DNA from 4 places in the Streptomyces sp. AHU1 genome. Region 1 is predicted to be linked to each of the others. Evidence: riboswitches for the same ligand, from Rfam matches in the RefSeq annotation. Region 1 holds a riboswitch; each other region holds the start of a gene.
The links. Region 1 has a riboswitch for cyclic di-AMP ahead of ACICHK_RS23230 (transglycosylase SLT domain-containing protein). Riboswitches for the same ligand answer to the same signal wherever they lie in the genome.
Positions count from the first base shown of each region.

Region 2: another riboswitch for cyclic di-AMP. It lies ahead of ACICHK_RS36665 (NlpC/P60 family protein); the one in region 1 lies ahead of ACICHK_RS23230 (transglycosylase SLT domain-containing protein).
Region 3: another riboswitch for cyclic di-AMP. It lies ahead of ACICHK_RS33185 (peptidoglycan DD-metalloendopeptidase family protein); the one in region 1 lies ahead of ACICHK_RS23230 (transglycosylase SLT domain-containing protein).
Region 4: another riboswitch for cyclic di-AMP. It lies ahead of ACICHK_RS07565 (C40 family peptidase); the one in region 1 lies ahead of ACICHK_RS23230 (transglycosylase SLT domain-containing protein).

Region 1 covers NZ_CP174283.1:5,192,740-5,196,053, forward strand. Annotated here, with positions in the region: gene ACICHK_RS23225 (HAD family hydrolase) at 1-606, shown strand, start outside; gene ACICHK_RS23230 (transglycosylase SLT domain-containing protein) at 709-1,479, opposite strand; cyclic di-AMP (ydaO/yuaA leader) riboswitch at 1,483-1,674, opposite strand.
Region 2 covers NZ_CP174283.1:8,304,629-8,307,942, reverse strand. Annotated here, with positions in the region: gene ACICHK_RS36665 (NlpC/P60 family protein) at 1-1,269, opposite strand, end outside; cyclic di-AMP (ydaO/yuaA leader) riboswitch at 1,277-1,448, opposite strand; gene ACICHK_RS36660 (hypothetical protein) at 1,938-2,264, shown strand; gene ACICHK_RS36655 (hypothetical protein) at 2,283-2,456, opposite strand; gene ACICHK_RS36650 (beta-glucanase) at 2,584-3,288, opposite strand.
Region 3 covers NZ_CP174283.1:7,487,953-7,491,266, forward strand. Annotated here, with positions in the region: gene ACICHK_RS33175 (DUF6126 family protein) at 2-118, shown strand; gene ACICHK_RS33180 (tyrosine-protein phosphatase) at 157-954, opposite strand; cyclic di-AMP (ydaO/yuaA leader) riboswitch at 1,595-1,752, shown strand; gene ACICHK_RS33185 (peptidoglycan DD-metalloendopeptidase family protein) at 1,757-2,680, shown strand; gene ACICHK_RS33190 (SGNH/GDSL hydrolase family protein) at 2,951-3,314, shown strand, end outside.
Region 4 covers NZ_CP174283.1:1,653,737-1,657,050, reverse strand. Annotated here, with positions in the region: gene ACICHK_RS07575 (LysR family transcriptional regulator) at 1-598, opposite strand, end outside; gene ACICHK_RS07570 (LysE family translocator) at 709-1,353, shown strand; gene ACICHK_RS07565 (C40 family peptidase) at 1,424-1,897, opposite strand; cyclic di-AMP (ydaO/yuaA leader) riboswitch at 1,901-2,097, opposite strand; gene ACICHK_RS07560 (hypothetical protein) at 2,435-2,740, opposite strand; gene ACICHK_RS07555 (ATP-dependent Clp protease proteolytic subunit) at 2,737-3,314, opposite strand, start outside.

The DNA of each region.
Region 1 (3,314 bases):
TGCGGGCAGGGGGCGCAGCTGTACGACGCCGGCGCGGACCGGATGCTGTGGTCGGTGACCCTGGACAGGGAACTGGCGGAGACGGCGCTCGGCAAGATCGAGGCGGAGGTCGGGCTGCTGTACGCGGCGGTCGACCAGGACGGCGTGGACGGGCTCACGCTCATCGAGCCGGGGTACGTGATGCCGCATCCCACGCTGCCGGCGGTGCGGGTGCCGCGCCGGGACGACCTCTGGGCGGAGCCGATCAGCAAGGTGTTGCTCCGCCACCCGTCCATGTCCGACGACGAGTTGGCGGCAACGGCGCGGGGGGTGGTCGGTTCGCTGGCGACGGTCACCATGTCCGGGCCCGGCACCGTCGAACTCCAGCCATGCGGGGTGACCAAGGCGACGGGCCTCGCTCTCGCCGCGGCGCACCTCGGGCTCACCCCCTGCGCGACGCTCGCCTTCGGTGACATGCCCAACGACATCCCGATGTTCGACTGGGCCGCCCGGGGCGTGGCCATGGCCAACGCCCACCCGGAGCTGAAGGCGGTGGCCGACGAGGTCACCCTGTCGAACGAGGACGACGGCATCGCGGTGGTCCTGGAGCGCGTCTTCGACTTCTAGCCACGTCGACGCACCCGCCGACGCACCCGCCGACGCACCCGCCGACGGGCCCGGAGGGCGCCGTCGGCGGGTGAGGGGGGAAGTCGGGGGTGCGGGGTGCGATCAGTAGGCGCCGTTGACGTTGTCGATGGAGCCGTACTTGTCGGCCGCGTAGTTGCAGGCGGCGGTGATGTTCGCGACCGGGTCGTAGATGTTCGTCGACGTGCCGGCGACGTGGTACGCCTGGAACGTGGGGTCGATCACCTGGAGCAGGCCCTTGGAGGGGATGCCCGCGGCGGCGTTGGAGTCCCAGTTGTTGATGGCGTTGGGGTTGCCGGAGGACTCGCGCATCACGTTGCGGTGGATGCCGTCGTAGCTGCCCGGGATGCCGGCCTTGGCCATGACGTCGAGGGATTCCTTGATCCAGCCGTCGAGGTTGTTGGCGTACGACTTGGCGACGGCCTGGGTGGCGGTGGTCGCCTTGGACTTGGCGACGGCGGGGGCCGCGTTCGCCGCGGTGCGGACGGTCGTCGACTTCAGCGTCTTCGTGCCCACGGTCAGCTTCAGGCCCGGACGGAGCGCGGCGGGGTTGTCGCCGATGACGGCGCGGTTCGCCGCGTACAGCTTCTTCCAGCCGCCGCTCTTGGGGTACTTCTTCGCGATCTTGGAGAGGGTGTCGCCCTTGACCACCTTGTAGGTGACGAGCTGCACGTTGGGCACCACCGCGGTGTGGGCGGTCTTCGTGACCTGGGGGGCCTGCGCCGGGGTGGCGGCGCTGGCGCCGGTCGCGCTCACGAGCGGGAGGGCGAGGGCGAGACCGCCCGTTCCGGCGGCGATCAGGCCACGGGTGATGACGTTGGACTTCATGTGACGGTGCTTGCCGCGTGCGGGCATGACGAATTTCCTCTCCGACGCCTGCGAGGTGAGCTGTCGGGTTCGGGCGGGAGATGCCCGGCCGCGCTGTGGGCGCGGCTTCACCCCTAGCCGTCCGGTGTGTCCGGATCGGCGGCTTACCTGTGGTTCCCCCGCTCCTGCCGTGCGTGGGTCGATGGGTTACCGGGCGGCGGCAGGATTCGGCGATCCGCCCGGGGTCGACCAGAACGTATGCGAGAGCACATGTCCGAAACAAGACGAGATTTGACTGCGAAGATCGCTTTCGCCTGGTTAATGAGGGGGTAAAAAGTCCGATTGTGCCGGAATTGAATCCTCAACTTGCCTTTGGTGAAGGGGTTCGTCGAGTGAGGGTGCGTGTCGACGGCCCGGTTCGCCGGTGACCCAATTCACGAGACCAAAGAGCACCAAGGTGGCATGAAGGGTAATTCGGGCATTGTGCTTGCGATGGCGGCGGCCATAGGGCCTCCGGAAGACGCCGAGCGGCCCTTCGTGCGGCGGGAATTGTGGCGCGGGACACGTCGGTGGGCGCGGCCCGGTGATCCGCTCTCCGGCCGCCGGGCCGCGCCGGTGTCCGGCAGGTTCTCCCGTCCCGGACGTCGCGCGGGACCGGTCCGGACGTGAGCCGATTCGGAGGGGGAGCGAAGTGAAGTGCGGCCCGCGTCAACGGTGTTCGGTGTACGCGCGTTGTATTGGCGCGGGACCGGGGCGTGCGGGGGTCGCGGGAAGTGAACTCCCTTGCCGGTAAGCCCTGTCGGCCTACCGTGCGCCGCGGGTGACGTCGGGGCCGTTCCGGCGTGGGTGTTCCGCGGTGGATCCGGACGGGATGGCCGGGGCCGACCGGGTCGAGCGGGCGCGGGCGGGCAGTGGGTCCGGCGTGCCGATCACGTATGCCTTCCCGACCTTTCCCAGCCCTCCGTCTCTTTCCGGCCCTTCTGTGGCTCCCCCTGCGCGTTCGGGACCGCCGAGGCGCACACGGGTGCCACCGCGACCGGAGCCGCTTCCCCTTCCAGTGCCAGGCGCCTCCGGCCGCTTCCGCCGCTCCGGCGGTGGGTTCCGTACAGGTGCGACACCGTGTCGCGGCGCGGACCGTGCCGATCGCCGACCGTGAGCCGGAAGGCCGACCGGAAAGCCGACCGGAAAGTCGGCCGGACGGCCGATCGGAAGGCCGATCGGGGGACCGCCTCCCCGCCGTCCGGCCCGGTCCCGGGTGTCCGCTCCCCTCGACGCTTCCTCCGCTCCTCCGCTCCTCCGCTCCTCCGCGTCGCCGTGCCCGGGTGGTGTCGTCGCTCACGCGGGGCCGTCCAGCCGGTCGGGTGGTGAGGGAGGTGCTCCACGAGGGGGCGGGTGCGGGCTCCTCGGCCGGGCCCGCCGGGTCCGGGCATACGGAAGGGTGCCGTCCGGGAGGGGGACAGGGGTGCCCTTATGAGTGGTCTCGTGAGGGAAGGACGTACGGATGTGCATGAACGTCATCTCTATGGATGGAAGACGCGGTGCGGCGCGGCCGGGCGGCGGGGGGCGCCGCGCTCCGGTCGGGCACGGGGCGGGTGCTGCTGCCGGACATGGCCGGTCGCCCCTTCCGGGCGCCTCCCCGCATGCCATGGCGAGTCGCTTCATCCAGCCCGATCATGTACATACGGTTGGTGACCGGGTGGTGTCCGCGAGGCGGGGTACCCGCCGTTGGGGCACGCAGGTGCTTCCCGTGTGCCTTCCGGGTGTACTCCCGCATACCTCCTGGCGGAGCGAAGTCGGCCGGGGGACGGTGGGCGCTCGCGGTGATCGAAACGTGACCGGATACGCTGACTTGAGTGATGGCAGCGACACATCGACAAACCGTG
Region 2 (3,314 bases), 3.1 Mb from region 1:
CTGCGGCGCCGGCTCGCTCACCGGCGGCATCGGAGCAGGCCGGTAACCGCTGGGACGGGTCGGCTTCTGCTCGAGGGGCAGGAGCACCGACTTGTACTCGGGAGCCGGGGCCGGCGCTTCGTACCCGGGGGGCAGGATGACCGCCTTGGACTCGGCGGCGGGGGGCGCCGACTCGTACGCCCGGGGCATGGAGCCCGTCCCGAAGACCTCGGACGCGGGCGCCGCCTGGGGCACCGCCTCGTACGGGGCGGGCTGGGGCGCCGCCTGGAACGCGGGCGCCTGGGCGACGGACGGGAACGAACCCGTCTGAGCGACCGACGGGAACGAACCCGTCTGGGCGACGGACGGGAACGTGCCGGTCTGCGGGGCCGCCTGGAACGCCGCAGCCTGCGGGGCCGACGGGAAGGCACCGGTCTGAGCGGCGGACGGGAAGGTACCGGTCTGAGCGACCGAGGGGAACGAACCGGTCTGAGCAGCCGACGGGAAGGTACCGGTCTGGGCGACCGACGGGAACGAACCCGTCTGGGCGGCCGACGGGAACGTGCCGGTCTGCGGGGCCGGCCGGTATTCGATCGCCGGCGCCTGCGCCTGCTGCGGGACGGCCATGCTCTGCCGTGCCGCGTGCTGCGCCATCAGCTCCTGCGCGGCGGCGAGCTTGCGTCGGGCGCTCTGCTTCCTGCCGTGCAGCGCGGCCTTCTGCGATGCGGCGGCGGCCGGAGCGGCCCCCGCAGGGAGCGCCGCACGGCCCGGCACCCCGGGACCCGGTGCCGCCGGGGCGCGACCGGTCATGGTCTCGGCCACCGGACCCGCCGTCAGCTCCAGAACGGGACGCGCGGACGGTTCCGAAGCCGGACCGGCGGTCAGCTCCAGCACCGGGGCAGCCGTCAACTCGGCGGCGGGCCGCATGATCTGTTCCAGCTCGTACACCGTCGGAAGGTCCGACGAGGACCCCTTGGATCCCTTCCCGCCCTCCTTCGGACGGGCACTCTCACCACCGCGCTTCGGCTGCCTGTCGGCAGGGAGCACGGCCGGCGCCACGGGTCCGATCCGGGAACGCGCCCCGTCGAACCACTGCCGCATCAGGTCGTCCCGGGCGGCGTCGGAAACCCCGCTTCCTTGACCGGCACCCCCTCGGCCCGACCTACGGGCGGAGTTCGCCGAGGCACGGGTCCCGTTGAAGTTACCGGTGGCGAATTCCGCCTGGTCGTAGAGGGACGAGAGCCGTCGGGCGACTTCTTCGCTGCTGGGCGGGGTGCGTTCCGGCGCCATGGAGTGGTGCTCCTTCCGTCGTCCGCCTACCGGGTTAGCTGTCGGGTTCGGGCGGACGATTCCGGAAGGTATGCCCTACGGCCCCTGTCCCGTAAGACAGTTGGCCGATTCACCCCAAGTTCGGTGGGTCCCCGGCTCCAGCCGCCACGAGGACGGGCCGGATTCGGCGGAGGCCGCACCGCCCGGCGAGCTTCGCCGGAGGGAATCGGGCGGCCAGGTCGCCAACTTAGCCATGTTGTGCACCCGATGTGAAGATCCACGTCCCAGATGTCCGATACATTTTCGTGACCTTCATCGCATCACCCCGCAGCGCGACGGCGAGGACACGCGGCGTACTCGAAATGACGGCTGAGCACGTCCGTCGGGGCGGCCGGGCGCCGATCCCGGCCCGGCCTCCCGCTCGGCCGCCCCGGCCCGCCCCGTCCCGGTTCCGGTCCGGCCGCGCGGACCCGTCCCGTCCCGGCCCGCCGGTCACACATCCGGTCGTCCCGGATGTGTCGGAAGTGTGCACAGAACTGGCGTTCCCTGGCATGTCGTTCGACTTCGGCGGCACCCACTGGTCACACCTTGACCGGTTCTGGCCGAGCTGGCCGGATGACCGCTGCGACCACGTGCCGGCCGTACCGTCGAGGCACGTCAGACCACGAGAGCGAGTCGAGGATCCCCACGTGCACGATGCGCCGATCTACGCCCAACTGATCTCCGAACGCGGCGACATACCGACGCTCGTCCGGAGCGAAGCCCGTCGGCTGCAACGCGACTTCGAGTGGATCCTCAGCTGGGATCCGTCGACGGGCGCTCCTCTTCCCGCGTCCGCCGCACGCCTCGTGTCCGGCGGCCGCCGCCCCGCCTCCCCCGCTCCGGACCCCGAGGACCGGCCGGGCACCGCCCCGCGGCCGACGGCGAGTCGGCCCCGGCCGGAGACCGGCGACCGGCCCGCCCCGGCCGTCCGGCCCCGACGGCCGCCGGAGAACGCCGGGGCAGACAGCCCTTAGAGAACGCCGGGCTCGCCGTCAGTCCGCGTCCTCGGGCCGGGCCCGGTAGCCGTTGCGCCACTCCTGGTAGAAACGCCAGAGACGGGCGCCCTGCGGGCAGCGTCCGGACTCGCGTCGGCACGTACGGCAGTCGCCGACGTGACTGACGTAGGCGGTCTCGGGGGCGTCCCGCCCCGGTTGCTGATTCGGCATGACCCTCGGCACCTGTCGGCGCGACGCGCACGAGCGCGACGTCGCTTCTGATGCCGTACTTCCGGACCGGGGGCCCCGGCGGATGCGCCCGCCGAGGACCGGTTCCCGGCGAGGCGCATGACGTGCGTCAGTCGAGGAGGTCGGCCTCGCGCTCCGCCGTCGCGGGGAAGGGCCCGTCGGTCCGCGGCCTGCGGACCGTCAGACGGGCCACCTCGAAGTCCATCTCGGAGGCCTCGGGAGGCGGTGGTGGGTGATAACGCCCGGCGCACACGGACAGGTTGACGATGAGATAGGCGTGCCAGGACCTGCCCACTCCGCGCCGGTCGTCGAAGGCGCGGACCCCGTTGACCCACCACACGACGCGGTGGGCGCCGAACTCGACCACGAGGTCGACCCAGGCACCCGGAGAAATGGCCTGGTTCCGGTAGTAACGGTGGGTGTTGCGCACATGGTTGGACAGTTCCAGCAGGTCCGGGTTGTCGGGGTGGTACTCGAAGACGTCGATCTCCTGACCGCCGTCCCGCCATGTCCAGACGGCCGGCCAGGCCCCGGTCACCGTGGGCAGCTTGACCCGCGTCTCCAGCACGTCCCCCGTACGGACCATGAACCCGTCCGCACTGCCCTCGGTGGTGAGGAGGCCCGCGTCCCAGTCACCGTCCGGTCGTCGGGTGGCCCGGAAACGGCCCGTCCGGCAGTAGGCGGGGTCCTTCACCAGATGGTCGAGCTTTCCGTCGTCCGGGTTGACCGGACCGCCGTCGGGATAGGCCCAGGAATGACCCGCGACCCATTGACGGGACGAGGCGAAATCCGCGGTGAAGACGACATCGGACACGCGGCGCTCCTCGATGACGGCGTTTC
Region 3 (3,314 bases), 2.3 Mb from region 1:
CATGGAGGACAGGTTCCCGCGCGCCCTGTGGGTGCGGCTGATCATCTACGTCGCCGTCGGCCACCTCTTCGCGGCCTTCATCTACCTGCTCTTCACGCTGGGCGCGCAGAACCAGTAGGGGCCCGGCCCGGCGGGGGCCCGGCCCCGGCGCGCGGCTCAGTCCAGGAGCCGCGCGCGCAGGCGCTCCCGCAGCTCCGGCGTCAGCCCCAGCCCCTGCTCCAGATAGGCCTCGACGCCGCCCCAGGTGGCCTCGATCGTCTCGAACGCGGCCGTCAGGTACTCGGCGCGCGCGTCGAACAGCGGGCTGAGCAGTTCCATCACCTCGGGGGAGTAGGCGCCGGCCGAGGAACCGTTGCGGTGCACCTTGTAACGGCGGTGCGTGGCGTTCGACTCCAGGTAGTCGGCCACGATCGCCTCGCGCTCGACGCCGAGGGCGAGCAGGGTGACCGCGATGGACAGCCCGGCGCGGTCCTTGCCCGCCGCGCAGTGCATCAGCGCGGGCACGCTGTCGTCGGCCAGGGCGTGCAGCACCTGGGAGTGCTCGGCCGTGCGCTCCTTGATGATCGTGCGGTAGGAGTTGATCATCCGGTTCGCGGCCTTGCCGTCGCCGAGGATCCCGCGGAGCTGGTCGATCTCGCCGTCGCGGACCATCTTCCAGAACTCGCTGCCGTCCGCCGGGTCGCTCAGCGGGAGGTTCACGTTCCGCACGCCCGGCAGTTCGACGTCCGGGCCCTCCAGCTTCTGGTCCGCGGCATTGCGGAAGTCGAAGATCGTGTGGAGTCCCAGGGAGGCGAGGAACGCGGCGTCCTCCTCCGTGGCGTGCGCGAGGTGACCGCTGCGGAACAGGTGCCCGTAGCGCACCCGCCGGCCGTCCGTGGTGGGCAGTCCGCCCACGTCGCGGAAGTTGCGCACTCCGCCGAGCTCGGGCTCGGTCGACGGGATCTGCTGCGTCACGGGGTTCCTCCCATTCGGCCTCCGGCGTCGCCGGAACGGACTCGGCGCCGCTCGTCGGCGGTTGTGCCGGCTCGCGCTCTCGACGATACGACATGGGTTCCTCGGGCAATGAGTTGTCCACAGGCGCCGGCTCGCGGTCGGGACGCACCCGGTGACGCCGTCCCGGAGGCTCACGCGATCGAATTCACGTTCGATTTAAAGGGGGCTCCGATCGCGGGACCGGATCGAGCGGGTGGTGCGGGCGAATCTCCCTGAAGTGGGGCATTTAGAGCACCGTTTCGAGTGCCTCTCTGCCTGGAGAGTCGAATGCGTCGGTTATCCGCTCGCGTCGCATCTGGTCGTTCTGTCCGAATAGGCACCTTCATTACAACTGGCCCTGGAATAAGGGCCGCTGGGATGAGTCGCGTGAGGAGCGTCATATTCGTGACGATGCGTTGCCGCCCTCGCTTCTCAACGCACCATTTTTTCCAGACGGATTGGGAGGCCCGGAAGATCGTCGTTCCACGGAGGGTGACGGTGATCTCGGCATGGATCAAGAAAGACGAGCGCACAGAAACCGCCCATAGTTGTCGACGCGCTCTCATGTCGCCTACGTTCTGCCTCAATCCGGACGGACGCCCAATCCTGCCGCCGCCCGGAGTCCGCACACTCACCCGTACACGGCAGGAGCGGGGGACCCACAGGTTCCGTGCCTGGTCCGGTTCCCGGAACAGGCTTGGGGTACAGCCGCGCAGCGACGCGGCCGGGCATCTCCAGCCCGCACCCGACAGCTCACCCCGCAGGCGCCGGAGAGGAATCCGCCATGCCCGCGAAGGGTAAGCATCGCCGTCCCAAGTCCCCTCGTTTCAGCCGCTCGATCGCCGTGGCCGGAACCGGTGGCGCCGCACTCGCGCTGCCCCTGATGGGAGCCACGGGCGCCCACGCCGCGACCCAGGCCACCGCCGTCGCGCACCACGTCGAGAAGGCCCCGGCCGCCGCCCCCGCCGAGAAGGCGGCTCCGGCCACCACGACGAAGACGTACGCGGTGAGGTCCGGCGACTACCTCTCGAAGATCGCCGACGAGCAGAACGTCAGCGGCGGCTGGAAGAAGATCTACTCCGACAACCGCTCCGCCATCGGCGGCGACCCGTCGCTGATCCACCCCGGTCTGAAGCTGTCGCTCGGCGGGAAGGCCCACGCGGCCGCCCACTCGGCCACGCACACGTCCGCCAAGGCGGCCACTTCGGCGAAGCCCGCCCAGGAGGCCACTCCGGCGAAGCCCGCCCAGGAGACCCCGGCCGCAGGCGCAACCGCCTCCGCTTCCGCCGACAGCTCCTCCGGCTACACCCTGCCGGTCGGCGGCAGCTCCGTCGGCACCGGCTACAAGGTGGCGGGCAGCATGTGGTCCAGCGGCTACCACACGGGCGTGGACTTCGTGATCCCGACCGGCACCACGATCAAGTCCATCGCCGCGGGCACCGTCGTCTCCGCGGGCTGGGGCGGCGCCTACGGCAACCAGGTCGTCATCCAGCACGCCGACGGCAAGTACTCCCAGTACGCCCACATGTCGTCGCTGTCCGTCTCCGCCGGGCAGACCGTGACCGAGGGGCAGCAGATAGGCCTCTCCGGCGCGACCGGCAACGTGACCGGACCGCACCTGCACTTCGAGATCCGCACCACGCCGGACTACGGTTCCGACGTCGACCCGGTCGCGTACCTGCGCTCGCACGGTGTCGCGGTGGGCTGACCCCCCGTCTCCTGCTCCTGACGGCAGGAAAATGTCCGAAGGCCGGACCCCACGATCCCCGGGGTCCGGCCTTCGGTGGTCCCGCGGCACGGGCTTCCGGGTGATCGCTGCCTCAACATCCCTGATGCGAGCCTTATTCCGGAGTTGACCAACGCTTGGCGAGTGGCTTATCTCACCGTCAGTCAACCCTTCCCTACGGTCGCGTAGCTCACATCGAAAGGTGAATCATGGCTCGACGTGGCAGACGATTCGAAGAGTGACAACAGATCAGTGATCGGGTCGTACGTGGCGGTGGGGGACAGCTTCACCGAGGGCGTCGGCGACCCTGGGCCCGACGGGGCGTTCGTCGGCTGGGCCGACCGGTTCGCCGTACTTCTCGCGGACCGCAGGCCCGAAGGCGACTTCGACTACACCAATCTCGCGGTGCGCGGCAAACTGCTCGACCAGATCGTCGAGACCCAGCTCCAGCGGGCCAAGGAACTCGGCCCGGACCTGGTCTCGTTCTGCGCCGGCGGCAACGACATCATCCGCCCCGGCACCGACCCCGACGAGGTCGCGGAGCGCTTCGAGCGCGCGGTCGCCGACCTCACCTCCGCCGTCGGCACCGTCATGGTGACCACCGGCTTCGACACCC
Region 4 (3,314 bases), 3.5 Mb from region 1:
TCAGCGGCTGCCCGGCGAGCTCGGAGAGCGGCAGCCGCGTCGAACCGCCCGCGAGAAGGTGACCGGGAGCGGTCACCAGCACCAGTTCCTCGACCAGGACCGGCTCGACGCCCACGGACGGGGGGAGCGGTACCGGAGGGGCGGGCTGGTAGGTGTGGGTGAGCGCCAGGTCCACCTCGCCGGCCGCGACCGCCGCGATCCCGTGCGGCGGTTCGTGGTCGGCGACCGCGAGCGCCACGTCCGGGTGGGCCCGGCGGAAGGCGGTGAGCACGGGCGGCAGCAGATGGATGCCCGCCGTCTGGAAGGTGCCGAGCCGCAGCGTGCCGCCCGACAGCCCCGTCAGACGGGCCAGTTCGTGCCGGGCCAGCTCCATCTCGTCGAGGACCCGGCGGGCCCGTACGACCAGCAGTTCGCCCGCGCCGGTGAGCCGGGTCCCGCGATGGGAGCGCACCAGCAGTGTCGTCCCCGTCTCCCGCTCCAGCTTCGCCACCTGCTGGGACAGCGCGGGCGGGGTGTAGCCGAGGCGCTCGGCGGCCCGGGTGATCGACCCCGCCTCGGCGACCGCCACCAGCGCCGCGAGCCGCGTCGGGTCGTACATCGCGCCCCTCCCGGATCCGGCGGCACCCTGCCGGGTCTAAACGACTGCTTAATACCGGCCCAGGATATTCGACATACCCGCTGAAGGTCCGTGCCGGGCAGCCTGGGGGCATGGACGCACAGCTCATCGCCTTCACGGGGGTCGCCGCGGGCATGGTCGCCATGCCCGGAGCGGACTTCACCGTCGTCGTACGCAACGCGCTCGTCTCCCGCCGGGCCGGTCTCGCGTGCGCCCTCGGCATCGCGGGCGGGCTGCTGATCCACACCGCGCTCGCCGTCGCCGGGGTCGCCGCGGTCCTGACCGCCGTGCCGGCGCTCTTCGGGACGCTCCAACTGCTCGGCGGGGCCTACGTGCTGTACCTGGGCCTGCGCACGCTCCGCCCGTCGGTCCGTCCGGGGGAGCCGGGCCCGGCCGCGTCGCCGTACGAGGCGGGGACGCGGGGGACGGGCCGGGGCGCGCGTCCGCTGCGGCAGGGCTTCGTCACCAACGCGCTCAACCCGAAGGCGCCCGTCACCTTCCTCAGCCTGCTGCCGCAGTTCGTGCCCGCGGGCAGCCCCGCGATGCCGCGGACCCTGCTGCTCGCGCTGATCGTGGTCGCCCTGGCCCTGGTGTGGTTCCCGGCGGTCGCGCTCCTGGTGGACCGGCTCGGACGGTGGCTGCGCGGACCGCGGGCCGCACGGGCCGTGGCGGGGCTCACCGGCGGTGCCCTCACCGTTCTGGGCCTCGTCCTGGTGCTGGAGCCCCTGAGGAGCTGAGAGGGCGTCACGGCGGCCGTGAGGAGGCCGGCGCCGGGGCGGCGGGGTTCCGCCGCCCCGGAGGAGAGGGTCAGCCGACCCTGCCGTACCAGACGCTCCTCGTCCAGATCTTCTGGAGCTTCACCACTTCCCCGGTCTTCGGGGAGTGCCAGATCTTCCCCTTCCCGGCGTAGATACCGACGTGGTAGACGTTCCGGCCCGAGTGGAAGAACACGAGGTCACCGGCCTTGCGGTGCGAGGCCGAGACGTGGTGCGTCTTGTTGTACTGGGCCGCGGCCGTACGAGGCAGCTTCTTGCCCGCCTTCTTGTACGAGTAGAGCGTGAGCCCGGAGCAGTCGAAGCGGTGCGGTCCGGTGGCGCCCCACTGGTAGGGGGAGCCGTGCTTCGACGCCGCGACCTGGAGTGCCTTCGTCGCAACGGTGGCCGCCTCGGCGTCGGCTGCGGCGCCGGGGACCACGAGGCTGCCGCCCACCGCGGCAAGGGTGAGCGCCGAGGCCGTACCGGCCCGGGTCCACAGCGACGGGACACGATTGAGCGCAGTCATGCGCAACCCTTCGTCAGCCGCCTGTGAAGGATGACCTGTCGGATTCGGGCTGGCGAAGTTGCCCGGCCGCGGTTGCGGCTTCACCCCAAGGACCGCCCGGAACTGTTCCGGCGGCCCGTCTAGCTGGGTCCTCCACTCCTGCCGATCCACTCCTGTCGACCGGTCATCCGGGCGGCGGCAGGACTCGGCGTCCGCCCGGACCGCCCCGCCGCTGTGGCGGGGGCTTGTCGTCGGAAGGGATCTTCACTCATGAGGGACGGAAAATCCGAGCGGAATCGGCGTTTTGTGGGCTTACTCACCACTCACCCGTTCGGGTGAACATAGCTGCGTTCGAGCACGTGTTGGAGACATCGATGAGGCCCGCACCTGCGGTGAAGGGCCCCATCCGGCCTCCGCGGTCCGCGCGTTGCGCAACTCGGAGGGGTCCCGGAAGGGATCGGGAAATACGCCATCGGGGGGTACACCATCCGGTCCGTTTGAGTCGCGGACCGGACGGCGCGGAGCTCCGGCGCGTACCGGCCCGCCGGTGCGGGTCCGTCAACTGCCGGACCCGGGCGGCACGGTGACCCTGGCCGCCCGCCGCTCCCCGCCGAGCACCCGCAGGGCCTGGGCCAGTGTCGGGGCGTGCACCTCGCTCTCGCCCCGCTGGTGCATCAGGGCGAGGGCGTCCCGCAGCGCCTCCGCCTTGCCGACCAGTGCCTGAGCCGCCCTCAGGCCGCGATAGGTGTCTCCGGGGCGGGACGGGTTGATGCGGCCGACCAGGTCGACCACGTCGAGGTAGCGGTCGATCAGCTCGGCCTCGGCACGGGTCAGCGCGGGCAGCGGGGGCAGGTCCGGGATCATCGGCCGCTCACCTCGCGTCCGGCGTCCGGCGTCCGGCGCGCGGGCCTACGGCTCGGGACGACCCGGTCGACCAGCCCGTAGGCCCGTGCCGCCGGCGCGTCGAAGATCTTGTCGCGCTCGATGTCCGCGGCGATCCGCTCCGGGCTCTGCCCCGTGTGCCGCCCGAGCATCTCCTCCAGGATCCGGCGGGAGCGGACCAATTCCTCGGCCTGGACGGCCAGATCGCCCGGATGGCCCTCGATCGGTTCCGGAACCGACGGCTGGCGCAGGAGGACGCGGGCCCCCGGCAGCGCGAGCCGTTTGCCCGGAGTTCCGGCGGCCAGCAGCATCGCCGCGGTCGAGTCCGCCCGGCCGAGGCAGATCGTCTCGACGTCGCAGGTGACGAACCGCATCGTGTCGTAGATCGCGGTCATCGCGCTGAAGGAGCCGCCCGGGGAGTTGATGTACAGCGAGATGTCCTGCTCGGGCGCCTGGTGTTCGAGGTACATGAACTGCGCCGTCACGTCGTTCGCCGAGGTGTCGTCGATCGGTGTCCCGAGGAACACGATCCGCTCGCCGAGCAGCTTCGAGTACG